DNA from 4 places in the Pseudomonas mucidolens genome. Region 1 is predicted to be linked to each of the others. Evidence: predicted binding sites of a transcription regulator. Region 1 holds the regulator's gene; each other region holds the start of a gene.
The links. The regulator FliA, encoded in region 1, starts transcription of late flagellar genes. The targets are predictions, from matches to a motif close to CTAAAGTTTNNNNNNNNNNNGCCGNTAA.

Region 1 (7,324 bases):
GCAGCGCCTTGTCGCGCACGATGACCACTTCCTGGCCGTCCACCACATTGGTACGCGACAGGTCGAGGTGGAAAATCTCGTTGACGTTGACCAGCGGGAAGGCAAACGCCTGATTACCCAGCATTACCATCAGGGTCGGCATGATCGCCAGGGTCAACGGCACCTTGATGACGATCTTCGAGCCCAGGCCCTTGGTCGAATAGATGTTGATCGAACCGTTAAGCTGGCTGATCTTGGTCTTCACCACGTCCATGCCGACGCCACGTCCAGACACGTCGGAAATCTCGGTCTTGGTCGAGAAGCCCGGCGCAAAGATCAGGTTGTAGCATTCGGTGTCGGTCAGGCGATCGGCGGCATCCTTGTCCATCACGCCGCGCGTGACCGCGATACCGCGCAGGATATTCGGGTCCATGCCTTTGCCGTCGTCGGTGATGGACAGCAGGATATGGTCGCCTTCCTGTTCGGCCGCCAGGATCACCTTGCCGCCCCGGGACTTGCCCGCGGCCTCACGTTCTTCCGGGGTTTCCACGCCGTGGTCGACGGCGTTGCGCACCAAGTGGACCAGCGGGTCCGCCAGGGCTTCGACCAGGTTTTTGTCGAGGTCGGTCTCTTCGCCGACCAACTCCAGGTTGATCTCTTTCTTCAACTGCCGAGCCAGGTCGCGAACCAGGCGCGGGAAGCGGCCGAAGACTTTCTTGATCGGCTGCATCCGCGTTTTCATCACCGCGGTTTGCAGGTCGGCGGTGACCACGTCAAGGTTCGACACCGCCTTGGACATGGCTTCGTCGCCGCTGTTGAGGCCCAAGCGCACCAGGCGGTTACGCACCAGCACCAGCTCGCCAACCATGTTCATGATGTCGTCCAACCGGGCGGTATCAACGCGCACGGTGGTTTCGGCTTCACTGGCGGGGGCTTTGTCGCCGGCTGGCGCGGGTGCTCGGGAGGGAGCCGGGGCCGGGGCCGATTTTGCGGGCGCGGGCGCCGCAGCCTTGGCGACAGCGGGTGCTGGCGCGGCAACTACGGCGGCCTTGGCGGCAACCGGTGCCGAAGCAGCCGCGGCCGGTGGCACTTCGGAAAACTTGCCCTTGCCGTGCAACTCGTCCAGCAGGGATTCGAATTCGTGATCGCTGATCAGGCCGTCAGCGGCCGGTGCGGCAGTCGGTGTCGCAGGTGCAGCGGCCGCGGCGACCGCCGGCAAGGCGTCAACCGCGAATGAGCCTTTGCCATGCAACTGATCGAGCAGCGCTTCGAATTCATCGTCGGTGATGTCGGTGCTGACGGGGGCCGCGGGTTCGACCGGTGCAGGTGAGGCCGCCACCGCGTCAGGGGCAAACTGGCCTTTACCGTGCAACTGATCGAGCAACGACTCGAACTCGGCGTCGGTGATGTCTTCCGTGCTGGGGGCCGCTGCTGGTGCGCAAGCCTGGGAAGCTTCGGCCTCGGCCTTGACTGTATTGAGGGAGTCCAGCAGTTGCTCGAACTCACTGTCAGTGACATCTACTTCGGGTTCGGCAACCGGCTCCGACGCCGCCTCGACCAGCGGCGCCGCCGTCAGGTCGGCTGGTTCTGCCAGGCGCGCTAGAGCGGCCAGCAGTTCCGGGGTCGCAGCAGTGATCGGTGCGCGTTCACGCACTTCATTGAACATGCCGTTGACCGCATCCAGGGCCTCCAGGATCACGTCCATCAATTCCGAGTCGACGTGTCGCTCACCCTTGCGCAGGATGTCGAACACGTTCTCGGCGATGTGACAGCATTCCACCAGCTCATGCAGCTGGAGGAAGCCGGCGCCCCCTTTTACAGTGTGAAAACCGCGAAAAATTGCATTGAGCAGGTTCGCATCTTCTGGCCGGCTTTCCAGCTCGACCAGTTGTTCGGACAGTTGCTCTAAAATTTCGCCGGCCTCTACAAGGAAATCCTGAAGGATCTCTTCATCGGCGCCGAAGCTCATGGGTGCGTGCTCCTTAGAAGCCTAAACTGGATAACAGGTCATCTACGTCATCCTGACCTGACACAACGTCTTCACGTTTATCGGCATGAATCTGCGGACCTTCACCCTTGGCGAGATGTTTTTGTGGATCTTTTTCCGAGAGGATCGCTTCACGGTCATGTTCGATGCCGGCAAAACGATCAACCTGACCCGCCATCAACACCAATTTGAGCAAGTTGCTCTCCACTTCGGTGACCAGTTGGGTCACGCGCTTGATCACCTGACCGGTGAGGTCCTGGTAATCCTGGGCCAGTAAAATATCGTTGAGGTTGCTGGAGACCGTGCGGTTCTCCTGCTCGCTGCGCGACAGAAAGCCGTCGACCCGACGGGCGAGTTCACGAAACTCCTCGGCCCCCACTTCCCGACGCATGAAGCGACCCCAGTCAGCGCTCAGCGCCTGGGCCTCGCTGGCCATGCCGTTGACCAGGGGCGTGGCGCTTTCCACCAGGTCCATGGTGCGGTTGGCCGCCGCCTCGGTCAGCCTGACCACATAGGACAGGCGTTCGGTGGCATCGGTGATCTGCGAAATTTCTTCGGCCTGGGGCATGCGCGGGTCAATCTGGAAATTGACGATTGCACTGTGCAGCTCACGGGTGAGCTTGCCCACTTCCTGATACAGGCCGCGGTCTCGGGTCTGATTGAGCTCATGGATCAACTGCACCGCGTCGCCGAACTTGCCTTTTTCCAGACATTCGACCAACTCGCGGGCGTGTTTTTTCAGGGTCGATTCAAAATCGTCCTGCGATAGTTCGTTATGCTCCATAGCTCCCCCGTGGCGGTATCAACCGTGGATACGTTCGAAGATCTTTTCGATCTTCTCTTTCAAGGCCAATGCTGTGAATGGCTTGACCACGTAACCATTGACCCCGGCCTGGGCGGCTTCGATGATCTGTTCGCGCTTGGCTTCGGCGGTCACCATCAACACCGGGAGGCTGCGCAGTTTTTCATCAGCGCGCACGTGGCGCAGCAACTCGATACCGGTCATGCCTGGCATGTTCCAGTCGGTTACCAGAAAGTCGATACTGCCGCTGTTGAGAATCGGAATCGCCGTAAGACCGTCGTCCGCCTCGACCGTGTTAGTGAACCCAAGGTCACGCAACAGGTTTTTTATGATCCGCCGCATCGTTGAGAAGTCATCAACGATGAGGATTTTCATGTTCTTGTCCAATTCGACCTCCAAGCAGTCTTAAACGCGTCCAGCACCTGGCCGCGCCATTTCATTCAACAGGCATTACACAAAAAGGATTGCAGGGGTCGCACCACGGGCCGCTCCCGCCCAGGCCAAGCGCCCGGGCGGTGTCGTTCACAGTGTCCCCACACTGCCTGTCAGCGCGTGCGCCACTCTCCCAAACGCCCCCGCAAGCGGGCGGCGCATTGGCTGTGCAATTGGCTGACCCGCGATTCGCTGACACCCAGGACCTCACCGATTTCCTTGAGGTTCAGCTCTTCGTCGTAGTACAGCGCCAACACCAGCCGCTCACGCTCCGGCAGATTGGCGATTGCGTCCGCCAGCGCGCTCTGGAAACGCTCATCTTCCAGATCGCGCGACGGTTCGAGATGACCACTCGCGCCGTCCTCGTGCAGCCCTTCATGCTCGCCATCCTGTAACAGGTCGTCGAAACTGAACAAGCGGCTGCCCAAGGTATCGTTCAAAATCCCGTAGTAATCGTCGAGACTCAATTGGAGTTCGGCCGCAACTTCATGATCTTTAGCGTCACGACCGGTTTTTGCTTCAATTGAGCGAATTGCGTCACTCACCATCCGAGTATTGCGGTGTACCGAACGCGGCGCCCAATCCCCCTTACGCACTTCATCGAGCATTGCTCCACGGATGCGAATCCCCGCATACGTCTCGAAACTCGCGCCTTTGCTCGCGTCGTACTTGGTCGACACCTCGAGCAGGCCGATCATGCCCGCCTGGATCAGGTCTTCGACCTGGACGCTGGCGGGCAGGCGTGCCAGCAGGTGATAGGCAATGCGCTTGACCAGAGGCGCATAGCGCTCGATCAACTCCCCCTGACTGTCACGTGCCGAATTTTTGTAAAGGTTGTAGCCGCTTGATGTCATAGCACCGGTCCTGCGCTCGTCTGATGCACCAAGCGCTCGACGAAAAACTCCAGATGCCCCCGAGGATTGGCGGGCAGTGGCCAGGTATCGACTTTCTGGGCGATAGCCTTGAACGCCAACGCGCACTTGGAACGAGGGAACGCTTCATAGACTGCACGCTGCTTTTGCACAGCCTTGCGCACACACTCGTCATAGGGCACTGCGCCGACGTATTGTAAAGCGACATCGAGGAAACGATCGGTGACCTTGGTCAACTTGGCGAACAGGTTGCGCCCTTCTTGCGGGCTCTGGGCCATGTTCGCCAAGACCCGGAAACGGTTCATGCCGTAGTCGCGGTTGAGTAGCTTGATCAGCGCATAAGCGTCGGTGATCGAGGTCGGCTCGTCGCACACCACCAGTAACACTTCCTGGGCTGCACGCACGAAGCTGACCACTGACTCGCCGATCCCGGCGGCGGTGTCGATCACCAGCACGTCGAGGTTGTCGCCGATATCACTGAAGGCCTGGATCAGCCCGGCATGCTGCGCCGGACTCAGATGAACCATGCTCTGGGTGCCCGAGGCGGCCGGTACGATGCGAATCCCGCCCGGCCCCTGCAACAGCACATCGCGCAGCTCACAGCGGCCTTCAATCACATCAGCCAGGGTATGTTTGGGCGTCAGTCCCAGCAGAACGTCGACGTTCGCCAGTCCCAGGTCGGCATCCAGCAGCATGACGCGGCGGCCAAGCTCTGCCAGGGCCAGGGACAAATTCACTGACACGTTAGTCTTGCCGACGCCACCTTTGCCGCCGGTCACCGCGATCACCTGTACGGGATGCATGCTGCCCATGTGCTTTCTTTACCTTGTCTTGCTTAGACGCAGGCTACATAAGGTGGTCGCGCTAACCGCTTGCTGACCATCGATGTAGGTACATTTCACTATGTTCATATAGCCCTCAGCCGACCCGCTTGGCCGGACTGTGGTAGAGGTCAGCGAACATGTCGGCCATCGCTTCCTCACTCGGTTCTTCCTGCATTTGTACGCTGACGGCCCGGCTGACCAACTGATGGCGGCGCGGCAGATGCAAATCATCTGGAATCCGCGGCCCGTCGGTCAGGTAGGCGACCGGCAATGCATGACTGATGGCCAGGCTCAACACTTCGCCAAGGCTAGCTGTTTCATCGAGTTTAGTCAGAATGCAGCCCGCCAGCCCACAACGTTTGTAGCTGTGGTACGCAGCAGTCAGAACCTGTTTTTGGCTGGTGGTTGCAAGGACCAGGTAATTTCTTGACTTGATCCCGCGCCCGGCCAGACTTTCCAGCTGCATGCGCAAGGCCGGATCGCTGGCTTGCAGGCCGGCCGTATCGATCAACACGACGCGCTTGCGCAGCAGCGGATCAAGGGCGTTGGCCAGCGATTGGCCCGGATCGACATGGGTCACGGGCACATTGAGGATACGTCCCAGGGTCTTGAGCTGCTCCTGAGCGCCAATCCGATAGCTGTCCATGCTCACCAGCGCGATGTTGTTCGCACCGTACTTGAGCACATAACGCGCTGCCAGTTTGGCCAGAGTGGTGGTCTTGCCCATGCCGGCAGGCCCCACCATGGCAATCACGCCACCCTCTTCCAGGGGTTCGATTTCCGGAGTGACGATCATCCGCGCCAGATGCGCCAGGAGCATGCGCCAGGCCTGGCGAGGTTCTTCAATGCCGGTGGTGAGTTCCAGCAGGTCGCGGGACAACGGGCCGGACAGGCCAATGCGTTGCAGGCGACGCCAGAGGTTGGCCTGTTGCGGCTTGCTGCCCTGCAACTGATTCCAGGCCAGGGAGCCCAATTGGACTTCCAGCAGCTCGCGCAGACCATTGAGTTCAAAGCGCATCGAGTCGAAAACCCGCTGGTCGACTGCGGCGGCCGGTGCTGGCGCCGCAGGACGTGGCGGCTCGACAAAAGTCGGTTCCACCAACGGCTCGGCCGCGGTCAGTGGCAGACCGGCGAACAATTGGCGATTGGTGGTCGCATCGCTGTCACCGCGCATGCTCAACTCGGCCTGGGCCGAGACAATGCGCGAGGCCGTCTTGCGCAGCTCGTCTTCCAGTTCCATGTTCGGCACACGTGGCGTCAGCGCCGAGGGTGTGTAATCCAGGGCAGCCGTCAGCTCGACACCGCCGGCAATACGCCGGTTACCGATAATCGCAGCATCGGCGCCCAGCTCATCACGAACCAGTTTCATGGCCTGACGCATATCGGCGGCGAAAAAACGCTTCACTTGCATAACCCACTACCTCAGCCGTTGGGCCCTACTGTCGCGACGATAGTCACTTGCTTATTGTCAGGAATTTCCTGGTAAGCCAAAACGTGCAAATTCGGTACTGCCAGACGTCCAAACCGCGACAACATCGCCCGAACCGGGCCGGCCACCAGCAAAATCACCGGTTGGCCCTGCATTTCCTGGCGCTGCGCGGCGTCAATTAACGAACGCTGGAGTTTTTCAGCCATGCTTGGCTCCAGCAGAACGCCCTCTTCCTGGCCTTGTCCTGCCTTCTGGATACTATTGAGCAATATTTGTTCCAACCTGGGTTCCAAGGTAATCACAGGCAGCTCGGAGTCAAGCCCTACAATGCTTTGGACGATGGCACGCGACAACCCGACGCGTACCGCAGCCACCAGAGCGGCGGTATCTTGACTCTTGGCGGCGTTGTTGGCGATAGCCTCGGCAATGCTGCGAATGTCCCTTACCGGCACCTGCTCGGCCAGCAACGCTTGCAGCACTTTGAGCAACTGCGACAACGACAACACGCCCGGCACCAGCTCTTCGGCGAGTTTTGGCGAAGCCTTGGCCAGCAATTGCATGAGTTGCTGGACTTCTTCGTGACCAATCAGCTCGTGGGAGTGTTTGTAGAGAATCTGGTTGAGGTGAGTCGCGACCACCGTACTGGCGTCCACCACGGTGTAACCCAACGACTGCGCCTGACTGCGTTGGCTGACTTCGATCCACACCGCATCCAGGCCAAAAGCCGGATCTTTGGCGGTAATGCCACTGAGGCTGCCAAACACCTGGCCGGGGTTGATCGCCAGCTCGCGGTCCGGATAGATCTCCGCTTCCGCCAGGGTCACGCCCATCAAGGTCAGGCGGTACGCGCTGGGGGCCAGGTCAAGGTTGTCGCGAATGTGTACGGTGGGCATCAGAAAGCCCAGGTCCTGGGACAGCTTCTTGCGCACACCCTTGATCCGCGCCAGCAATTGGCCGCCCTGATTACGGTCTACCAGGGGAATCAGGCGATAGCCCACT
Region 2 (7,324 bases), 130 kb from region 1:
CATCGGGGGTTTTCTTTTGCCTGCGGTTTGCCTTCAAATGACGCGCATAAAAAAGCCCCTCGATCGAGGGGCTTTCAAGTGAAGCGTCAGGCCAACCGCATCAGGTCATCTGAATGATGGTCTGCATGATGGTGCTTTGCGTGGAGATAGTCTTCGAGTTCGCCTGGAAGTTGCTCTGGGCCTTGATCAGTTCGACCAGTTCGCTGGTCAGGTTGACGTTGGAGTTTTCCAGGGAGTTGGCAACAATCGTCCCCAAGGTACCGGATTGTGGCGCGTCGTAGCCTGGTTGGCCGGAAGCGAACGTCTCTTTCCAGGTAGTGCCGCCATTTGCCTGCAGGCCCTGTTCATTGTTGAAGCTCGCCAGGGAGAGCTGGCCGATCGCCTTGCTCTGCTGGTTGCTGAAGGTGGCGAACAGCACGCCGCTGCCGTCGATTTTCAAGCCCGTGATTTCACCCGTGGCGTAGCCGTCGGTGACCGGTGGGTTACGGTAGCTGGCCGAATTGTACTGGGTGATGTTGGCCATGTTGATGGCAATCCCGGTAGGGTTGGCCGCTGCGCCATTGTCTTCCCACACACCATTGTTCAGTACGCCCGGCTTCCAGTCATCAACGGTCAGGGTGGTATTGGAAACGGTGCTCGGCGGTGTGACGATGCCTGCAAGGGCACCGGCCGTGTCAAACGTCAGCGTCGAGGCCACGGGCGGGACCGCACCGACACCGCTGATAGGCGTGCCATCAGGGTTGCGGCCATCGATCAAGGTGTAGGACTTCCACTCATTGGAGCCGGTCTTGACCATGTATTGCACCATCGGGTGCGAGTTGCCCTGGGTGTCATACAGCGTGGTGGTGTACTGGGTGGTGAAAGTCGATGTTTCATTCGGGTCGAACGGATGAAGCGCCTGGTCAATCACCGGTTCCGTGGACTTGAGGTTGCTGCTCGAATCAACCTTGGTCGAGGCTTTCGGTGGCAGGTTCGACTGATCGATACGCAGGTCAATCAGTTCGCCCTTGATGATCTTGCCGTTTTCGTCCGCCGCATAGCCTTGCAGGCGCGAAGTGCCGCCGGAGTTGGTGACAAAGCCATCTTTGTCCGGTTTGAAGGTGCCGGCACGCGTGTACTCCAGGGAGCCATCGCTACCCTTCTGTACAAAAAAACCACCGCCCTTGATCGCCATGTCCAGCAGTCCGCCAGTACCGTTGATTTCACCTTGGCTGAATTGCTGGGAAACAGCGGCGAGGTTAACCCCGCTGCCGATGGCGTTATGGCCAGTACCGAGCTTGGACGCCGCGTAGATATCGGCAAACTCCGCACGAGACGACTTGAAGCCGGTGGTGGCGACGTTGGCGATGTTATTGCCGGTCACGTCCAGTTGTTTATTGGCCGCATAGAGGCCGCTGAGGCCGATATTAAAAGACATGTTCTCTCCTCTTGCCGTGTTTAGCCGGCTCTATGTACCGATAGTCTGAATTTGCGACAGCCTGATACTGCCCAAGCCGCCCGACAGATTGAGCAGCATTTCGCCGCCCGTCTGGCTCAAGGTGACGCTGGTAACGGTGGCCGGCAGCGAAGTGCTCAGAGCCACCGTATCGCCCGCGTCATTTTTTGTGCTGGCCGCGAAGGTGTAATTGCCGGAGTCGACGGTCTCGCCGGCTTCGTTCTTGCCGTCCCAGATGAAGTCCGACTTGCCGGCGCCTTGGGCACCCAGCTCGATGGTCTTGACCAGATTGCCGTCTTTGTCGGAGACCTTGACGGTGACGTTGCCCACCGACGAAGTGACGGCCACCGAGCCGGTGAAGCTCTTGCTCGTATCAACCAGCGCCTTGTCGGTATCAATAATCACCGAACGGCCCACCAGCGACGACGCTTGCAATGCCTGCGAGGACTTGTAGTTGCTGGAGATGGCATTCACCGAGTCGTTCAAGGTGTTGATGCCTTCCAGACTGCTGAACTGCGCCAGTTGCGCCACGAACGCGCCGTTGTCCTGAGGCGACAGCGGGTTCTGGTTTTTCAATTGGGTAACCAACAATTGCAGGAACGCGTCCTTGCCCAGGGCCTGATTGCCGGAAGCCGACTTGGCAGCGTCGGACAGGCTGTCCTTATTGGCCGCCGTGTCCTTGACGTTGGTGTTGAACAGATCCTGGATCGTCGAGTTACTCGACACATCGTTAGTGACGGACATTCTTTGGCGCCCCTTATCACTGACCCAGGGTCAGGACCTTCTGCATCATGGTTTTGGCGGTGTTCATCATTTCCGCATTGGTCTGGAACGAGCGACTGGCGGAAATCATGTCAGCCATTTCCTCGACCACGTTGACGTTGGGGTAATACACGTAGCCCTTTTCGTTCGCGGCAGGATGGTTGGGTTCGTAACGCGCTTCCAGATTGCTCTGGTCTTCGACCACACCCAGGACCTGGACGCCCTGGCCCGCGGCATCCTGGCTCTGGAACAGCGAATCGCTGCCGCCATTCTGGCCAGCCTGGAACATGGTGGCGAACACCGGGTGGCGCGCACGGTACGTCTGGTCAATGCTCGACGATACGGTTTCGGCGTTGGCGATGTTACTGGCAACGGTGTTCAGACGCGTGGTCTGCGCACTCATGCCACTACCGGCAATATTGAAAACACTGGATAGAGACATGAATTACTCTCCGCGCAGGGCCGACATCAGCCCTTTGAATTTGCTGTTGAGCAGGGTAAAGCTGGCTTGGAAGTTCACCGAGTTTTCGGCGTAGTTCGACTGTTCCAACTGGGCATCGACGGTGTTCTGGTCTATCGACGGCTGCATCGGCGTGCGATACATCAGCGACTCATCACCATTGCCCAGGCCTTGTGCTTCGATATGACGGTTGTTGGTCATGTTCAACGCAAAGGCGCCATTCTTGGTCTTGTCACTCTGCGCGGCGAGCACAGCAGCAAAGTCCAAATCCCGGGCCTTGTAGTTCGGGGTGTCGGCGTTGGCGATGTTATTAGCCAGGACTTCAGCGCGCTGGGCGCGGAACCCCAGGGCTTGTTCGTGGATACCGAGCGCTTTATCGAAGCTGATGCTCATGGCGGAAACCTTTAGGCTGACCTGCTTTTCGTAATACGGATTTAGCAAGTGCCATGCCAAGTAGCTTAAGCCCATATAAATCAATGCGTTGAGTAAATCCAGGTAGCGGCAATGCCAGAAAAGCGGCAACCGTCTTCCGCTTTGACGCCAGTAAAGCGGCAATAGCCGTTGCCACCATCCAATAATTTGCCGCAAAAAAATGGGTGTGGCGCTGAATGCCGGTCAGTCAGGCAAAACGACTGTGGGAGCGGGCTTGCTCGCGAAAGTGGCGTAACAGTCAACATTGATGTTGCCTGCCACACCCATTTTGCGAGCAAGCCCGCTCCCACGGGTTCCACTGCTTATCGGAGGTGATTTTCGGGGTGTTACTTGGCCTGGTAAATGATCCCTGGACTGCACTGCACCATCTGATAATGGTCCGGCAAGCCATTCAAGGCTTCGGACGCCCCCAGGAACAGGTAGCCACCGCGCTTAAGGGTGCCGTGAATGCGCAACAAAATGCCTTTCTTCACTTCAGCCGAGAAATAGATCAACACGTTGCGGCAAAACACGATATCGAACTTGCCCAGGCTGGCATAACTGTCCAGCAGGTTGAACGAGCGAAACTCGACCCGACTCTTGATCGGTGCCTTGATCGCCCAACGCCCGGCGCCCTTGGGGTCGAAATAACGCTGCAAGCGTTCCGGAGACAAGCCACGTCCCAAGGCCAGGCTGTCGTACTCGCCGGTCTTGCAGTTGGTGAGCATGGAGCCGGACAAATCCGTGGCGACAATCTGCACCCCGGCCTTCAACTGCCCCATGTTGGTCCGCTCGAACTCATCGATGGACATCGACAGCGAATAGGGTTCCTGGCCCGAAGAACACGCCGCGGACCAGATCCGCAGACGCTGGCCCGGGCTGGCCTTGATTGCCGCAGGCAGTACTTTGTTCTTGAGCACTTCAAAGGGATAGGTGTCGCGAAACCACAGGGTTTCGTTGGTGGTCATGGCATCGACCACCAATTCCTTGAGCCCGCTGCGCGGCTGACCCTGGATCCGCTGGACCAGCTCGCTCAGTGTCTTGATCCCCTGCTGCTCCATCAATTTATTGAGGCGGCTGGATACCAGATACTGCTTGTTTTCACCGAGCAATATGCCACAGGCTTTCTCCAGGAAGACCCGGAACTGTTCGAAATCCAAATTACCCGTAGACAATGATACCGCCTCTCAAATCGTGTGAACGCCAAGGAAAAAGCCCTTAGCCGTGATCTGCTGCCTTGATCCGGTCAACCACCCGGGATGCCAGGTCATCAGGACGAAACTTGGCCAGGAAGTCATCGGCACCGACCTTCTTGACCATCGCTTGATTGAATACACCTGACAAGGAAGTATGCAGGATGATATGCAATTTTTGCATGCGCGGGTCGTTGCGTATCTCGGCAGTGAGCGTGTAGCCGTCCATTTCTGGCATCTCGATGTCGGAAATCATCATCAAGAATTCGTCTTCCGGCTTCTTGCCCTCATCCACCAGCTTGCGCAGATAATCCAGCGCCTGGCGACCATCATTGAGTGCCACCACTTCCACGCCAACCGCCTGCAGGCAACGGGACACCTGCTTGCGTGCCACCGAGGAATCGTCGACCGTCAGCACCCGCAGCGAAATCGCCTTGTGCGCCGTCTCGGCATCTACCACACCCACCGAGATGGCTTCCGAGGTAGGTGCAACTTCAGCCAGGACTTTTTCCACGTCGATGATTTCCACCAACTGGTTGTCAACCCGCGTCACTGCCGTGAGGTAATGATCACGTCCGGTACCCTTGGGTGGCGGATGAATCTCTTCCCAGTTCATGTTGACGATGCGCTCCACCGAACGCACCAGGAACCCCTGGGTCTTGGTGTTGTACTCGGTGATGATCACGAACGGACTGCCACGATCCTGCAAACCAGCCGAACCAGTTGCCATGGAAAGATCAAGAATCGGAATCGTCGAGCCGCGAATATTGGCCACGCCACACACTACAGGGTTGGACTTGGGCATTATTGTCAGCTTGGGACATTGCAACACCTCCCGCACTTTGAAGACATTGATGCCATAGAGCTGATTGCCATCAAGCCGAAACAGCAATAACTCCAGGCGATTCTGCCCTACCAGCTGTGTGCGCTGGTTTACCGAATCCATTACACCTGCCATGCACAGACTCCTACGCTACAAAATCTACGGATACGACGCGTACCCAACACTAAACGGCACGAGCTTTGCTTTTTATTGGCCATGGACATCAAAACGACAGTTTCCCGACACCTTGGCTTATCCCGTCACCGCAGATTGCTCTGCGCCTGGATGGCGTTGCTCGCCTTGTGCGCGGGGCAACAGGTTCGAGCCGACAACGCCACCTTGCCTGATGTACTTATCGGCGTCACCCAGGGCTTTCTTGAGTTCACTGTAGAAGATTATCTCGCGACCACCCAGACACCGGGGCGCTACGAGATCGAAGTCAAACAGTTGGATCCTCGTCTGCGCATGCCAATGTGCGACAAGGAATTGACAGCCACCCTGGAAAGCCCCGCCCAGCCCATCGGTCGGGTCACGGTACGGTTGCGCTGCGACGGCGCCTCGCCCTGGACCGTGTTCGTGCCCGCTCAGGTCCGGCTGTTTCGTGAAGTAGTCACCGTCACTCGCCCACTTAAACGCACGGGAATCATTGGTTTTGAAGACGTCGCCCTGCGTGAACGAGACATCAGCCAGATCAGTCAGGGTTATCTCACCTCGCTGGACCAGGCCATCGGCCAGAAACTGACGCGACCAATGGTCACCGACCAAGTCATCACCTTGGTGCACATGGAACAGGCCGAAGTGATACGCAAAGGGGATCAGGTGGTCATTTCCGCCAGCAGCGGCGGCCTGAGCGTCAAGATGCCTGGCGAAGCCCTGGCGAATGGCGGGATGAGCGAACAGATCAGGGTCAAGAACCTCAATTCCAAACGCGTGATCAAGGCCCGGGTGACCGCTCCCGGCCAAGTGGAGGTCGCGCTATAGATCACTGGCGTGGGACGCTGGCTTTTCCTACACTGTGAACTGAATTTCATTGCACGTAGGTTTATTGTCAATCGAGCCTAAAGTTTGTCCGGGTATGGCCGAAAACATGGCAAGCGTCCAAATACCCAGAGGTTTTTTAACATGGTCATTGATTTCAATCGTTTGAATAACGCTCCGGCGTTGTCCGGCAATACGCGCACCAGCGGTGCCAAGGACAGCGTCGAGGCCAAGTCCCAACCTTCGCCCGCTCCGGCCGAACAAGCCGACGCCAGCAAAAGTGGGGAATCTGTCCACCTGAGCAATGAGGCTCAACAGTTGCAGAAGGTCACTGACTCGCTGCGCCATCAACCCGTTGTCAATGAAGCCCGCGTGGCCGAATTGAAACAGGCGATTGCCGATGGCAGCTACAAAGTCGACAGCAACCGTGTAGCCAGCAAACTGCTTAACTTCGAAGCCGAGCGCTAGGCAAAGGCCTGCGCCAGGCTTTTGGACGCTTAAAACCCAAGGCCAGCCATGCACGACGAAAATTTGTTGCAACTGATCATTGAAGACCTGGCTCCCGCACAACGCTTGCTCGAGCTGCTTCAAGAAGAGTCCCTGGCCCTGCATGGCCGGGATATGCGGCTGCTGGAAGATATCCTGGCACGCAAGCAATCACTGATCGTCCTGCTTGAACAACACGGCAAGAAACGCAGCCAGATTCTTCTCAGCCTCGGGCTGACGACCGACCACGACGGCCTGCAACAGCTGGCGAGCCATTCGTCGGTCGGTGAGCAGTTGCGCGCCCAGAGCGAAGCACTCAACCAGTTGCTGCTCAGTTGCCAGGAAGCCAACGCGCTTAACGGCCAGTCCATCCAGATTCAACAAGCCACCACCGCAAACCAGCTGCGCATCCTCCATGGCGGCGAACCTCCGGCCTTGTATAACGCCCAGGGTTCCACCTCGCGACTGGTCAAGCCCAGCACTCTCAGTCAAGCCTGACCCGGTTTTACCACGCGCCCTATCAAGGCGCGCAACATGCTGGCAAAATGCCCACTCTTGCATGTAGTCGTATTTTGCCTGGAGATGGAAGAACCGTGTTCAATACCCTCAACGCGGAAGATGCTCCGCAGCCGCCCAAGGTCCTCACTACACCTCTGGAAATTGCCGGTACCTTGCGACTGCTACAAGAGAGCAATGATCCTCTGATCATCACTTTCCAGGAGCGCAACCAGCGTTTCCAGAGCTACCTGGTGGACATTGATCGCGACGGCAAGACG
Region 3 (7,324 bases), 2.5 Mb from region 1:
TGCCGAGCGCATGCCGTTTGCCGGGGGTGGCCCATATGCCATGAGCAAGTCGGCGCTGGTGGGTCTGACCAAAGGCCTGGCGCGGGACCTGGGGCCACGGGGAATCACCATCAATAACGTGCAACCAGGGCCGGTGGACACCGATATGAACCCAGCCAACGGGGAGTTTGCCGAGAGCCTGATTGCGCTGATGGCGATCGGTCGTTATGGCCAGGTCGAGGAAGTTGCCAGTTTCGTGGCTTATCTGGCAAGTCCGGAAGCCGGATATATCACCGGGGCGAGCTTGAGCATCGATGGCGGGTTCAGTGCCTGATCGACCCAGTAGATAACGGCTTGCCGGTACCTGCAGTTACCCCGTGATCAGCGCATGGGCGGCAAGCCATAAGCGGCCAGATCGACGTCCGCGAGTTTGCGGATGATCTGGTCAGCGTGGTGATACTTGCTGTCGGCCATGGCTTCATCGGGTACGGCAATAGCGGTCATATGCGCTGCTTTGGCGGCAGTCACGCCAAAGGGAGAATCCTCGAACACCAGGCAGTCCTCTGGCGCTACACCCAGGCGTCGCGCGGCGGTGAGGAAAATGTCCGGCGCCGGTTTGGCAGCGCCGACTTCCGGATCATCCGCCGTGACGATGGTGCCGAACAGGTCAAACCATTCGCGGTGCAACGTGGTTTTGTGAGCGAAGGAATTACGCGAAGAACTGGTGCCTACCGCAATCGGAATATTGTGCGCCTTCAAATGCCGCACCAACGCCTCGGCACCCGGCATGCCAAGGGCCTTGGGAAAGCGCTCGCTCATCAGCGGCTCGCGAATCTCCAGGAACTCGGCCGGCGTGATCGGCAAGTCCAGGGCCTTCACCACATAGTCAGCCAAGTCCTGGGCACCGCGACCAATGATGTGCTGCTTGATGCTCCAGTCGTAGGTACGACCGTAGCGTTCGGCAATGATTTGCGTGACTTCGGTGTAGATGCCTTCAGTGTCCAGCAACAACCCGTCCATATCAAAAATCACGGCCTTGATCGGGCCGACAGCAGTACGCGATGCACTCATCACAAAAGATCCGTGGCGAAGGACTAAAAGGATTCAGCACAATAACGGCCAGGCTTGCCTGCAAGCAACCCATTCTACCTTAGACTGGCTACCCATCCGCCCATGCGACCCCGACATGCTTTTTCGCATTGCTGCCGACAGCCTGGTGCTGTTTCACCTGTGTTTCATCCTGTTCGTGCTGTTCGGCGGCCTGCTCGCCCTGCGGTGGCGGCCAGTCGTCTGGCTGCACCTGCCCGCCGCGGCCTGGGGCATCGCAGTCGAGTTCTTCCATCTGCCTTGCCCACTGACGCGCTGGGAAAACCTGCTGCGCCACCTCGCCGGGCAGGAGGGTTATGGCGGCGGTTTTATCGAACACTACGTGCTTGCGCTGATTTACCCTGCCGGGCTGACGCCGCACATCCAGCTGGGCCTCGGTATGCTGGCATTACTGATCAACCTGGCGGTTTACGGGTGGATTATCCGGCGGTGGAAAAAAACCTAGCGCGCAACGGCCCGCTGCAATGCGCAGCAGGCCGTTGCAGACGATCAGTAGACGAACGTCAGGAACAGGTTAAAGATCAGCGCCGCGACAAACCCCACGGGTGCGGCACGAAACAATAACTGCGCAAAGAGCGAACTGCGGCTCTGCTCCGTGGAGCAGGAGCCGAGAATCAGGCTGCCACCTGAGGAGAACGGCGAGATTGAAGTGGCCTGGGCGCCCACCACGATGGCGATGAACAAGACCATCGGTTCAAGTCCCAACGCCGAAGCGATCGGCAGCACCATCGGGAACAGCGCCGGTGTCACCACCCCCAGCGTGCTGGAGAACAGTGACATGAACGCCGCCACCACACCGAAGACAATTGGCACCATGATCGTCGGGATGCTATTGCCCATCCACGACGCCAGCAAGCCAATGGTGCCCGCCTTGATCGCCACCGAAATCAGCATGCCCACACCACAGATCATGATCAGCGTGCTCCACGGCACCGACGCTATGGCTTTGCGCTCGTCACCGAGTTTAAGCAGCAGCGCGATCACCGAAAACAGACTGGCGACCAGGCCGATGTCCATCTTCGAATTGATGAAACTCACCGTCGCGTTGGCCGGAAAGATAAGTTGAGTGACCGGCGCCGCCAGTACGATGACCATCATCGCCAATGTCAGCCACAGGGTCATTCTCTGCTCACGGTTCAGCGGCTCGGGTTCGCTCACCACATAGACAGAGGCTTTCATCGCCTTGCCATGCCCGGTCAGGAAAACCAGGGCGCCAATCACCAGCAACGGAATCACCAGCGTACTGACGAAGATCCCTGCAGCGTAGAGAAAGGCGTCGTTTTCGCTAACGCCAGCGTTGACCATTAATCCACGGAAAATAATGCCGCTCTGGCTGGAAACAAAGTTGGCCCCGCTCAACGCGCCATAGTTTGCCGCCATCCCACCCACGATCAAGCTCATGCCGGTGCGCTCACAGAGGAGCAGCGTGATAGGCGCCATAAAGGCCAGCACCGTGTAGTAACCCGCCCCCATCGCCGAAATGGCTGTCGCGGTGAAAAACACGGCGAATGGCAACAACTGGGGCATGGAACGGCAGCGATAGATCAAATGCTCGGCCAGTTTCTCGAGCGTGCCGTTGACCGTGGCGAAGCTGTAAAACAGGCAGACCGAGAAGATGATAAAAAAGATCTTCAGCGGCCACATGCCAATGACCTCGGAGGGGCTGAGGCCCATGCCGAAACAGCCGATCAGGTAGGAAAAGGCAATGGCGAACAGACCAATGTTGATTTTGGTCTTGTAACCCAGGGCGACGGCGACAACGATTGCCGCGACGACGAGCAGGCTCATCATGATGGAAGTCCTATTGTTATTGATTGTTTAGCGGGAAACATCGAAGCCGAACAGCTTCGCCGGGTTATCCATCAGCACTTGGTCGCGCTCAGCCGCATCCGGCAGCAGTTCCTTGATGAAAGCGACTTGCCGGACATAGTCCGTCTGCTGTTCAAATTGGGTGTTAGGCCAATCGCTGCCCCAAAGCAGCCGCTGGATGCTACCGCTCGCTTCACGGATCTGTGCCAGCACCTGGGCTGCCTGGGCAAGATCGCACTGGCTACGGTAGGCCGCGGACAGTTTGAGCCAGACGCGCTCGTCTGCGAGCAATTGCAGAAAGGCCTTATGGTTGGGTTTCTCGATATCAATACCGCCACTCGGCAGGCCGAAGTGATCGATCACCACGGTGACGCCACACGCCGTGATGGCAGGCACAATCAGCGCTACGTCATCGATACCGCGCTGAATCTCGACCTGCCAGACTCGCACCGCCAGGCGCTTGAACAACGCGAGCCAGGCCGGACTGTTGTAGTCCATCAGCGTCTTACCGATAAGGTTCAGGCGGATCCCCACCACACCGGCCTCGGCCAATTCGTCCAACTGCGCTTCGCTGACATCGACATCGACAACTGCCACGGCACGCAGGCGCTGGGGATAACGGCGTAACGCATCCAGCATGAAATGATTGTCGGTCCCGAGAAAACTCGGCTGGATCAGCACGCCGTGCGACAGGCCGTTGCGATCAAGATGATCCAGGTATTGCTCCACCAAGGCATCGTAATGCGGGCTGTAGCGACGGCTGGCAACCATCGGCAGATCCTGGCGGAAGATGTGCGCGTGCGTATCCGCGCCGCGGGGGCTGAGCGGGTCAAGACTGGACATGAACAGATAACCTGGGTCGATTGTTGTGGTGGCTGACCACGTGCTGCATTCGCGGCCAGTCCCGAAAGACGTTGCCATGACGTGCGGCCACTTTTTGTAAATACATTTAGTCATATATATGAATGTATGACCATATAACCAGCGATGGATATCTGTCAAACACGTTGTTGGTGATAAAGTGATCCCGCCTGCCTGAACGGACTGCCTCTGTAATGACTACAACGACACTTGGATACGACGAGCGACTGCCGCTTTATCAGCGCCTACGGGAAGAAATGCTTGCCAAGATTGCCGCCGGCGAATGGTCCCCCGGCGCGCCCATTCCCACGGAGGCCGAGTTGACCAAGTTATACGGCGTGGCGATCGGCACCGTGCGCAAGGCGGTGGATACCCTGGTGAATGAAGGCTTGTTGTTGCGCAGCCAGGGCCGCGGCACGTTTGTCCGCCGGCCCAACTTCGATGCCTCGTTGGCGCGCTTTTTTCGGCAGGTCACTACCAGCGGCGGGCGTGAAATACCCACCAGCCGCATCCTCAGCAAGACGCTGCACACCCCGTCGCCAACGGTGGCTGGCGCATTAAGGCTGGAGGACGGTGAGCAAGTGCTGCGCATGGAGCGCCTGCGGATGGTCGAGGGACGCACGCTGTTTTATGAAGAAATCTGGCTTTCGGCCACACGCTTCAGCGCACTGCTGGACCTCGACTCCGAGCATTTCGGCGCCCTGCTCTACCCCTTATATGAAACGCAGTGCGGCCAATGCATCGCCTCGGCGAGCGAGACCCTCACGGTTGGCGAAGCCGACCCCGTCATCGCGCACATGCTGTCGATTGCCGAAGGTTCCCCGGTCGTCACCATTGAACGCACCGCGTCCGGGTATGACCGAAGCCCGCTGGAATACCGAATCTCCCGTGCCGCAGGTGAGGGGTTTCGGTATCAGATCGATATCTCCTGAGCGCGCAGAAACTCATCAATCAACGACACGACCTGCTGCTGGATCAACTCACGTGGACGAGCGGCGTCGCCATCCCGACAAATGCTGCCCTCGCCCGGCGAGCTGTCTTCGATCAGCGCCTGCGAGCGTGTTCGCACTCAGGCAGATCAAGAGCAGGGCGCGCAGCACTCCAATAGCGGTCTCTAAAGTCTCTTCCGGTGATGCCGATAACCGCTTTGCGTCCCTGAATCCAATAAAAACCAAGGACAACCGATTCGCTCCAGCCTGCCCCCTTCGCTTGAGTCCAGTTCGACCACATGGAGTAAGTGTGAATGCCCACTCGTACGCGTTTTTTCGAGCACTACCGCAAGGCCGACCGCATCATGCTGGCGCTGGTCTGGCTGATGTTCCTCTTCTCCCTCGGCCTGGCGTTCTGGCACGACACCTTGATTCAGTCCGCGCTCGTCGGCGGCGGCACCTGCGTGGTCCTGACTCTGTTGTACCGCGCCATCGGCGGCACCCGTCCGATGCGCTGCGTCCTGGGCGTTGGCCTGATGATCATGGCGGCCTTGCATATCAACCAGGCGCAGGGCGTGATCGAAGCGCACTTCGGCATTTTTGCGCTGCTGGCGGTGCTGACGTTTTATCGGGACTGGCTGCCGATCCTGGTGGCGGCGCTGACGATCGCGGTGCACCACGTGGTATTTCATGCACTGCAACACCAAGGTTTTCCGGTATTCGTGATGCAGCATCACGGCGGTTGGGCCATGATATTCGTGCATGCTTTATATGTGGTGATGGAGACCATCGCCCTGCTCTACCTCGCAGTACATGCCCAGAGCGAGGCGGTTGAAAGCCAGGAAATGCTCGAGAAAATGCTCGCCGTTACCACGCAACTCACGGTCGAGACCGCCAAGGGTGATCAGAGCCAGTTGCATGTGTCCCTTGCGCAGCGTTTCGATCATTTCCTGCAACAGATCACCGGCCTGATTGACGGCGTCGCGCGCGACTCTCACGGCCTCGGACAACTGGGCCAGGAACTGGCCAGCGCCAGCGGCACCCTGGAAAAAGGCGCTCGTCACCAACTGGCCGAAATTACCCAGATGACCGGTTCCATGCAGCGCATGGAAGATGCCATGGGCCATATCACCGTGCACGTCGAGCACGCCGTCGAACATGCCGGCCAAGCTACCCAGCAAATCCTGCGCGGCCAGGAAAGCGTCGGCCGCGCCCAACACGAAATCACCCAGTTGGCCTCACGGCTCAAAGGCACCAACCAGACCGTCCAAGGCCTGGCAGTACAAGCCGAACAGATCGGCTCGGTGCTGGAAGTGATCAGCAGCATCGCCAACCAGACCAACCTGCTGGCCCTCAACGCCGCCATCGAAGCCGCCCGCGCCGGCGAACAAGGCCGCGGCTTCGCGGTGGTCGCCGACGAAGTGCGCAGCCTGGCCCAACGCACCGCTGCCTCCACCCAGGAAATCAAAACCATCATCGAAGGCCTGCAACAAGGCAGCCGCGAAGCCGTCGAAGCCATGCACGACAGCCGCCAGGGTGTGGAGCGCTGTGTGGAAGACAGTCAACTGGCAGTCGAAATGCTCAAGGCCGTGGGCAACGACATCTCGCAGATCGACCAGTTAAATGGGCGGATTGTGACGACGACCCGGGAGCAGAGCGCGGCGAACCTGGAGATTGTCGGGAGGTTGCAATCGGTGCAGAGCATTGCGCAGAGCACGGCGCAGGATGTGGAGACGCTCGCGCGCAGCAGCGAGCGGTTGCCGCCGATAGCAGTGCGCCTGGATGCCTTGGGCAAGAGGTTTCACCAGTAATTCTGGAGAGAAGCGCTGACACCGTCCAATTTTCGATAACCCTGACACGCTGTGCTTCGAGCGTGTCACTTGAGGGCTTTTGGCGAGTGAGCTTCTAGGGTGAGAGAAAGGCTGTCAGTTCCTCGGGCGTACCTGTGACGCTTCTTTCAAGTAATCGAGAAATACAGACACACGGACGCTCAACAGGCGCCTCGATGGATAGAGCGCCCAAATCGCGACTTCCGGCCCGTTGTCAGAGCTCATCGCTCGACAAGAGTTGGATGCTGAGCAATTTGAGATGAACGCGAGGTGTTTTGGGCGCGAATAAGCCTCTCAGCGTGTTGCTGAGAGCTGTGTGGGCGTATTTCGCTCATCGTGATCGGATTCTCCACCCGATTGCGCGGAGGACTGGGTGCTTTCCAGCCCCTAGCAATTTGAGGGACACTCTGTTTGTGGGCATAAAGCTAGGCCATCGAATCAATATCCAAAAGGTAGGGCGCTCCGACAGTGTGCCCTCCCGTAATGGCTGCTATCGCCCGCTCATCATCGTCGGCTGCTGGCGGGTCATTGGGTCGGCATAAACTGTCGCAGTTTGCCGTGGTGAGCGTAGGGCTCGCCGAAGATGTTTATCATGCCCAACACAAACCATGACACCCCGACAGCCGGGCTCAGCACCGTAACGACACCCTGTGCGATGTACTCCCGCTTGGTGGACGTATTCATCCACGTCGACGGAACACTTGGTACCGGGTCGTTGTGATTGACTATGCGGTGGTGAATCAGGGGCTCAGCCCCCTCAACGAACACTTTGTCTCCGGCCCGTAGGTGTAAAGCACAATGTCATACCGC
Region 4 (7,324 bases), 1.8 Mb from region 1:
CCCCTGATAAGGGTGAGGTCGGCAGTTCGAATCTGCCCAGACCCACCAATTTTGTGTGGGAAACGCCTGTAGAAATACGGGGCCATAGCTCAGCTGGGAGAGCGCCTGCCTTGCACGCAGGAGGTCAGCGGTTCGATCCCGCTTGGCTCCACCACTACTGCTTCTACTGTTTAAAGCTTAGAAATGAGCATTCCATTGTGATGATGGTGAATGTTGATTTCTAGTCTTTGATTAGATCGTTCTTTAAAAATTTGGGTATGTGATAGAAAGATAGACTGAACGTTACTTTCACTGGTAACGGATCAGGCTAAGGTAAAATTTGTGAGTGATTGCGAATTTTCGGCGAATGTTGTCTTCACAGTATAACCAGATTGCTTGGGGTTATATGGTCAAGTGAAGAAGCGCATACGGTGGATGCCTTGGCAGTCAGAGGCGATGAAAGACGTGGTAGCCTGCGAAAAGCTTCGGGGAGTCGGCAAACAGACTTTGATCCGGAGATGTCTGAATGGGGGAACCCAGCCATCATAAGATGGTTATCTTGTACTGAATACATAGGTGCAAGAGGCGAACCAGGGGAACTGAAACATCTAAGTACCCTGAGGAAAAGAAATCAACCGAGATTCCCTTAGTAGTGGCGAGCGAACGGGGACTAGCCCTTAAGTGGCTTTGAGATTAGCGGAACGCTCTGGAAAGTGCGGCCATAGTGGGTGATAGCCCTGTACGCGAAAATCTCTTAGTCATGAAATCGAGTAGGACGGAGCACGAGAAACTTTGTCTGAATATGGGGGGACCATCCTCCAAGGCTAAATACTACTGACTGACCGATAGTGAACTAGTACCGTGAGGGAAAGGCGAAAAGAACCCCGGAGAGGGGAGTGAAATAGATCCTGAAACCGTATGCGTACAAGCAGTGGGAGCCCACTTTGTTGGGTGACTGCGTACCTTTTGTATAATGGGTCAGCGACTTATTTTCAGTGGCGAGCTTAACCGAATAGGGGAGGCGTAGCGAAAGCGAGTCTTAATAGGGCGTCTAGTCGCTGGGAATAGACCCGAAACCGGGCGATCTATCCATGGGCAGGTTGAAGGTTGGGTAACACTAACTGGAGGACCGAACCGACTACCGTTGAAAAGTTAGCGGATGACCTGTGGATCGGAGTGAAAGGCTAATCAAGCTCGGAGATAGCTGGTTCTCCTCGAAAGCTATTTAGGTAGCGCCTCATGTATCACTGTAGGGGGTAGAGCACTGTTTCGGCTAGGGGGTCATCCCGACTTACCAAACCGATGCAAACTCCGAATACCTACAAGTGCCGAGCATGGGAGACACACGGCGGGTGCTAACGTCCGTCGTGAAAAGGGAAACAACCCAGACCGTCAGCTAAGGTCCCAAAGTTATGGTTAAGTGGGAAACGATGTGGGAAGGCTTAGACAGCTAGGAGGTTGGCTTAGAAGCAGCCACCCTTTAAAGAAAGCGTAATAGCTCACTAGTCGAGTCGGCCTGCGCGGAAGATGTAACGGGGCTCAAACCATACACCGAAGCTACGGGTATCATCTTCGGATGATGCGGTAGAGGAGCGTTCTGTAAGCCTGTGAAGGTGAGTTGAGAAGCTTGCTGGAGGTATCAGAAGTGCGAATGCTGACATGAGTAACGACAATGGGTGTGAAAAACACCCACGCCGAAAGACCAAGGTTTCCTGCGCAACGTTAATCGACGCAGGGTTAGTCGGTCCCTAAGGCGAGGCTGAAAAGCGTAGTCGATGGAAAACAGGTTAATATTCCTGTACTTCTGGTTATTGCGATGGAGGGACGGAGAAGGCTAGGCCAGCTTGGCGTTGGTTGTCCAAGTTTAAGGTGGTAGGCTGGAATCTTAGGTAAATCCGGGATTCTAAGGCCGAGAGCTGATGACGAGTTACCCTTTGGGTGACGAAGTGGTTGATGCCATGCTTCCAAGAAAAGCTTCTAAGCTTCAGGTAACCAGGAACCGTACCCCAAACCGACACAGGTGGTTGGGTAGAGAATACCAAGGCGCTTGAGAGAACTCGGGTGAAGGAACTAGGCAAAATGGCACCGTAACTTCGGGAGAAGGTGCGCCGGTGAGGGTGAAGGACTTGCTCCGTAAGCTCATGCCGGTCGAAGATACCAGGCCGCTGCGACTGTTTATTAAAAACACAGCACTCTGCAAACACGAAAGTGGACGTATAGGGTGTGACGCCTGCCCGGTGCCGGAAGGTTAATTGATGGGGTTAGCTAACGCGAAGCTCTTGATCGAAGCCCCGGTAAACGGCGGCCGTAACTATAACGGTCCTAAGGTAGCGAAATTCCTTGTCGGGTAAGTTCCGACCTGCACGAATGGCGTAACGATGGCGGCGCTGTCTCCACCCGAGACTCAGTGAAATTGAAATCGCTGTGAAGATGCAGTGTATCCGCGGCTAGACGGAAAGACCCCGTGAACCTTTACTATAGCTTTGCACTGGACTTTGAATTTGCTTGTGTAGGATAGGTGGGAGGCTTTGAAGCGTGGACGCCAGTCTGCGTGGAGCCAACCTTGAAATACCACCCTGGCAACTTTGAGGTTCTAACTCAGGTCCGTTATCCGGATCGAGGACAGTGTATGGTGGGTAGTTTGACTGGGGCGGTCTCCTCCTAAAGAGTAACGGAGGAGTACGAAGGTGCGCTCAGACCGGTCGGAAATCGGTCGTAGAGTATAAAGGCAAAAGCGCGCTTGACTGCGAGACAGACACGTCGAGCAGGTACGAAAGTAGGTCTTAGTGATCCGGTGGTTCTGTATGGAAGGGCCATCGCTCAACGGATAAAAGGTACTCCGGGGATAACAGGCTGATACCGCCCAAGAGTTCATATCGACGGCGGTGTTTGGCACCTCGATGTCGGCTCATCACATCCTGGGGCTGAAGCCGGTCCCAAGGGTATGGCTGTTCGCCATTTAAAGTGGTACGCGAGCTGGGTTTAGAACGTCGTGAGACAGTTCGGTCCCTATCTGCCGTGGACGTTTGAGATTTGAGAGGGGCTGCTCCTAGTACGAGAGGACCGGAGTGGACGAACCTCTGGTGTTCCGGTTGTCACGCCAGTGGCATTGCCGGGTAGCTATGTTCGGAATAGATAACCGCTGAAAGCATCTAAGCGGGAAACTAGCCTCAAGATGAGATCTCACTGGAACCTTGAGTTCCCTGAAGGGCCGTCGAAGACTACGACGTTGATAGGTTGGGTGTGTAAGCGCTGTGAGGCGTTGAGCTAACCAATACTAATTGCCCGTGAGGCTTGACCATATAACACCCAAGCAATTTGCGTCGGCTCTCTAATCCAGAGCAACCAGATTGCGGTGTGTGAAGACGATACAAACCGAAAGTTTGCAGCACACACAAATCTATTACATACCCATTCGCTGGAACGTGATCTCGTTAGAGAAAACGCGCCGGCTACCGAATTTCTTGACGACCATAGAGCATTGGAACCACCTGATCCCATCCCGAACTCAGTAGTGAAACGATGCATCGCCGATGGTAGTGTGGGGTTTCCCCATGTGAGAGTAGGTCATCGTCAAGATTAAATTCCAGAACCCCTGTCTGCTCACGCAGACAGGGGTTTTGTTTATGTAGAAGTCCATGATTTTCACCGGCACGTTGCAAATGCAACGCTCTGGTCACAGAATTTCTTGACGACCATAGAGCATTGGAACCACCTGATCCCATCCCGAACTCAGTAGTGAAACGATGCATCGCCGATGGTAGTGTGGGGTTTCCCCATGTGAGAGTAGGTCATCGTCAAGATTGAATTCCGAAACCCCCGTCTGCTAACGCAGGCGGGGGTTTTGTCGTTCAGGGCCAGTGCATATTCTTGCCACACCGCTGACTCACGGCATGGAAACGGCGTGCATCCTCGCAGAAGCTCCAGCATTGGCATCGATTGATTAGCCCCTGAAATTGCTACCACTGGTCGCTTTCGTACATAAAAAGAGCATTAGGCTCATAAAACCCTAAGATTTATTCCGATTTGGCCGAAAGCCTGAATAACCATGCGCGCACCGAAATAGAGCGGTCGAAGAATCCGCCTATGACATTACATGGAATATTGCACCCGGCACGCTCATTCCCATTTGGCAAAAAGAAGTCAATGAAATGAATCTCAAGTTCAGTCATAAAATTCTGTTGGCTGCGTCAGGCGTTGTAGTTGTAGCCTTTGCGTTATTCACGCTGTACAACGATTACCTGCAACGCAGCACGATCAAACAAAACCTGGAGTCATCCATCGAGCAATCCGGTGACCTGACGGCCAGTAGCGTGCAGAACTGGCTCAGTGGCCGGATATTGGCATTGGAAAGCCTGGCGCAAAACGTTGCGCATCAAGGCGGCAATGCTGATCTTCCTGGTTTGGTGGATCAGCCAGCATTCACCTCAAACTTCCAGTTCACCTACGTGGGTCAAACCAACGGCGTTTTCACCCAGCGCCCTGATGCGCAAATGCCTGCTGACTACGATCCGCGTCAGCGTCCCTGGTACAAGCAGGCAGTTGCCGTTGACAAGCCAATGCTCACACCGCCTTATATGGCCGCTGTCGGTGGCCTGATCGTGACCATCGCTATGCCGGTCAAGAAAAATGGCGAGTTGCTCGGTGTAGTCGGTGGTGACCTGAGTCTGCAAACCCTGGTGAAGATCATTAACTCGGTGGACTTCGGCGGCATCGGGCATGCGTTCCTGGTCAGCGGTGACGGTCAGGTGATCGTTAGTCCGGACCAGGATCAAGTGATGAAAAACCTCAAGGACATCTACCCAGGCACTCCTGTGCGTATCGAGAAGGTCAACCAGGACGTAGTGCTCAATGGTCAGGATCGCATCCTGTCCTTTACCCCGATCAGCGGTTTACCGAGCGCAGACTGGTACATCGGCTTGTCGATTGATAGAGACAAAGCCTATGCGCCTTTGGGTAAATTTCGTACCTCGGCCTTGATCGCGATGTTCATCGCGGTCGCGGCGATTGCGCTATTGCTGAGTTTGTTGATTCAAGTATTGATGCGCCCCCTGACCACCATGGGCCGTGCGATGCAAGACATTGCCCAGGGTGAAGGTGACTTGACCCGTCGTTTGGTTGTGGAAAGCAAAGACGAGTTTGGCGAGCTGGGCGGTGCTTTCAACCAGTTTGTAGAACGCATTCACGCATCGATCAGTGAAGTGTCTTCCGCAACCCGGCATGTACATGATCTTTCCCAGCGCGTGATGGCATCGTCCAACGCTTCGATTATCGGCTCCGACGAGCAAAGCGCGCGTACCAACAGTGTGGCTGCCGCTATTAACGAACTGGGGGCCGCCACCCAGGAAATCGCCCGCAACGCCGCGGATGCCTCGCAGCACGCGAGTGGTGCCAGTGAGCAAGCGGATGACGGCCGCCAAGTCGTCGAGCAAACCATCCGGGCGATGTCGGAGCTGTCACAGAAAATCAGCCTGTCCTGCACTCAGATCGAAACCCTGAATGCCAGCACTGACAACATTGGCCACATTCTCGACGTGATCAAAGGCATTTCCCAACAAACCAACCTGTTGGCCTTGAATGCCGCCATTGAAGCTGCCCGTGCGGGAGAAGCCGGTCGTGGCTTCGCCGTGGTTGCTGATGAGGTGCGCAACTTGGCTCACCGTACGCAGGAGTCAGCAGAGGAAATCCATAAGATGATTACCTCGTTGCAGGTTGGTTCACGTGAGGCGGTGACCACGATGAACGCCAGCCAAGTGTCCAGCGAAGAGAGTGTCGAAGTTGCCAACCAGGCAGGTGCACGACTGGTGAGTGTGACCCAGCGTATCGTCGAGATCGATGGGATGAACCAGTCCGTAGCGGCGGCCACCGAAGAGCAAACGGCGGTGGTGGAGACGCTTAACGTCGACATCAACCAGATCAACCTGCTTAACCAGCAGGGCGTGAGCAATCTCAACGAAACCTTGAAAGACTGCGATGCTCTGTCGCAGCAAGCCAGTCGCTTGAAGCAATTGGTCGACAGTTTCAAAATCTGATCGTCAACGGGGTGCGGGCGTCGACGCCTTCACCCCGTCATGTTTGTTCAGGTAAGCAGCTGGCGCACGTTGTTCAATGCGCTTTGCGCGAAAGCCTGGATGAACTGTTCAAACCCGGCTGCGTCGCTCCTGTCGACAGGCTCTGCCATGAGGGTCCAGGTCGCCCTGGAATGGGTCTGCCCCAGCGACTCGACACTCATTGCCGCCCACAGTCGAGCCACGTTCAACGTGTTGTAGATCGTCGTCCAGGTCATGTGCATCGCGTCGCAATCGTGGCTGTTGAGCTGCTCTACCACGATGTTGCCATCGTGGAAAAATTTCTTGCGCAGCGATCCCACTCCGTCTCCCGTCATTTCAATGCGGGACAGGGCAGGAATGAACGCGTCAAATCGGTTGAAACGGCCCACGACATTCCACAGCTCGATGGCGCTGCAGGCAATCGTGATTGAGCACACCACGGGTCTGCTGTTGGGGTTCTTGATCAACGTATCGGGTTGCAGTGGTTTCATAAGGTTTTCCTGGGGGCGGGCTCACAGAAAGCCGATGGTCTTGAGGTATTGGCAGCCCTTATGCAACAACTCGGGACTTTTCTCCGGGTACTGCATCCCCATCCTTTCGACGCCATACCGCGCGTTGTCGTGGCAAATCAGCGACGTGTCGCCGATGTCCTCTTGCGGCTCATTAAGGTAGAAGCCGAGAACACCGAACAAAGCGTTTTCGCGACCGACTTCCCGCAGATGGTGTTGCCAATCGGCCACGCTCACCAGTTCGAACACATGACCTGCCTGCCGAAAGGAATCGACGTAGGTCTCCCAACTCAGCGGTTGCGGGTTGTGCAAATTGAACACGCTCCTTGCTGAGTCGTGGCGGCCGCTGTGGAAAGCAATGAAACGCCCCAGAAAGTCCACTGGCATCAAATCGAAGTTCAGATTCCAGCGTGGCACCCGACCCAATTGCAGCGAGCCTTTGAGCATTAGCATCAAGCGATTCTTATGCGGTTGGCAGACCCCGTTTTGACTATTGAAACTGATGTTCCCGGGGCGATAGATATTGACCCAGGCACCTTGTCTGGCGGCGCGGTCCAATAAGCGCTCAGCCACCCATTTGGACAGGTTGTAACCGTTCTTGAGGTAGAGCGGTGGTGTAGGAGCCGCGGGCGTTTCAAGCACATTGCCTTGGGCGTCTATGCTGCTGGAGGCCGACAATGTCGAAACGAAATTGAATACCTTCTTGCGATGGGTTTCACACAAGCGAAGACATTCCAGCACGGGTTCCACGTTGTCCCTGGCGAGGGCGGCGTAATCCATGACGTG

Region 2: a site for FliA is predicted at 6,143-6,170, ahead of flgM (flagellar biosynthesis anti-sigma factor FlgM). Genes of this name have one in related genera too.
Region 3: a site for FliA is predicted at 4,871-4,898, ahead of BLU75_RS15020 (methyl-accepting chemotaxis protein). Genes of this name have one in related genera too.
Region 4: a site for FliA is predicted at 3,989-4,016, ahead of BLU75_RS22135 (methyl-accepting chemotaxis protein). Genes of this name have one in related genera too.

What each region holds. Positions count from the first base shown of each region.
Region 1 is NZ_LT629802.1:783,545-790,868, reverse strand. Features, by position in the region: gene BLU75_RS03925 (chemotaxis protein CheA) at 1-1,948, opposite strand, end outside; gene BLU75_RS03920 (protein phosphatase CheZ) at 1,962-2,750, opposite strand; gene BLU75_RS03915 (chemotaxis response regulator CheY) at 2,769-3,143, opposite strand; gene fliA (RNA polymerase sigma factor FliA) at 3,314-4,054, opposite strand; gene fleN (flagellar synthesis regulator FleN) at 4,051-4,884, opposite strand; gene flhF (flagellar biosynthesis protein FlhF) at 4,991-6,307, opposite strand; gene flhA (flagellar biosynthesis protein FlhA) at 6,319-7,324, opposite strand, start outside.
Region 2 is NZ_LT629802.1:656,233-663,556, reverse strand. Features, by position in the region: gene flgE (flagellar hook protein FlgE) at 101-1,417, opposite strand; gene flgD (flagellar hook assembly protein FlgD) at 1,448-2,179, opposite strand; gene flgC (flagellar basal body rod protein FlgC) at 2,196-2,639, opposite strand; gene flgB (flagellar basal body rod protein FlgB) at 2,643-3,050, opposite strand; gene cheR (protein-glutamate O-methyltransferase CheR) at 3,416-4,243, opposite strand; gene BLU75_RS03280 (chemotaxis protein CheV) at 4,287-5,219, opposite strand; gene flgA (flagellar basal body P-ring formation chaperone FlgA) at 5,301-6,065, shown strand; gene flgM (flagellar biosynthesis anti-sigma factor FlgM) at 6,207-6,530, shown strand; gene flgN (flagellar protein FlgN) at 6,579-7,046, shown strand; gene BLU75_RS03260 (flagellar brake protein) at 7,142-7,324, shown strand, end outside.
Region 3 is NZ_LT629802.1:3,260,581-3,267,904, forward strand. Features, by position in the region: gene BLU75_RS14990 (3-oxoacyl-ACP reductase family protein) at 1-313, shown strand, start outside; gene BLU75_RS14995 (HAD-IA family hydrolase) at 361-1,050, opposite strand; gene BLU75_RS15000 (DUF2784 domain-containing protein) at 1,166-1,531, shown strand; gene BLU75_RS15005 (SLC13 family permease) at 1,576-2,877, opposite strand; gene BLU75_RS15010 (amidohydrolase family protein) at 2,905-3,738, opposite strand; gene BLU75_RS15015 (GntR family transcriptional regulator) at 3,951-4,688, shown strand; gene BLU75_RS27300 (hypothetical protein) at 4,670-4,825, opposite strand; gene BLU75_RS15020 (methyl-accepting chemotaxis protein) at 5,000-6,496, shown strand; partial or broken gene BLU75_RS15025 (lipase family protein) at 7,049-7,324, opposite strand, start outside.
Region 4 is NZ_LT629802.1:4,829,571-4,836,894, reverse strand. Features, by position in the region: tRNA gene BLU75_RS22160 (tRNA-Ile) at 1-48, shown strand, start outside; tRNA gene BLU75_RS22155 (tRNA-Ala) at 79-154, shown strand; rRNA gene BLU75_RS22150 (23S ribosomal RNA) at 388-3,281, shown strand; rRNA gene rrf (5S ribosomal RNA) at 3,443-3,558, shown strand; rRNA gene rrf (5S ribosomal RNA) at 3,667-3,782, shown strand; gene BLU75_RS22135 (methyl-accepting chemotaxis protein) at 4,131-6,011, shown strand; gene BLU75_RS22130 (SRPBCC family protein) at 6,059-6,520, opposite strand; gene BLU75_RS22125 (amino acid adenylation domain-containing protein) at 6,542-7,324, opposite strand, start outside.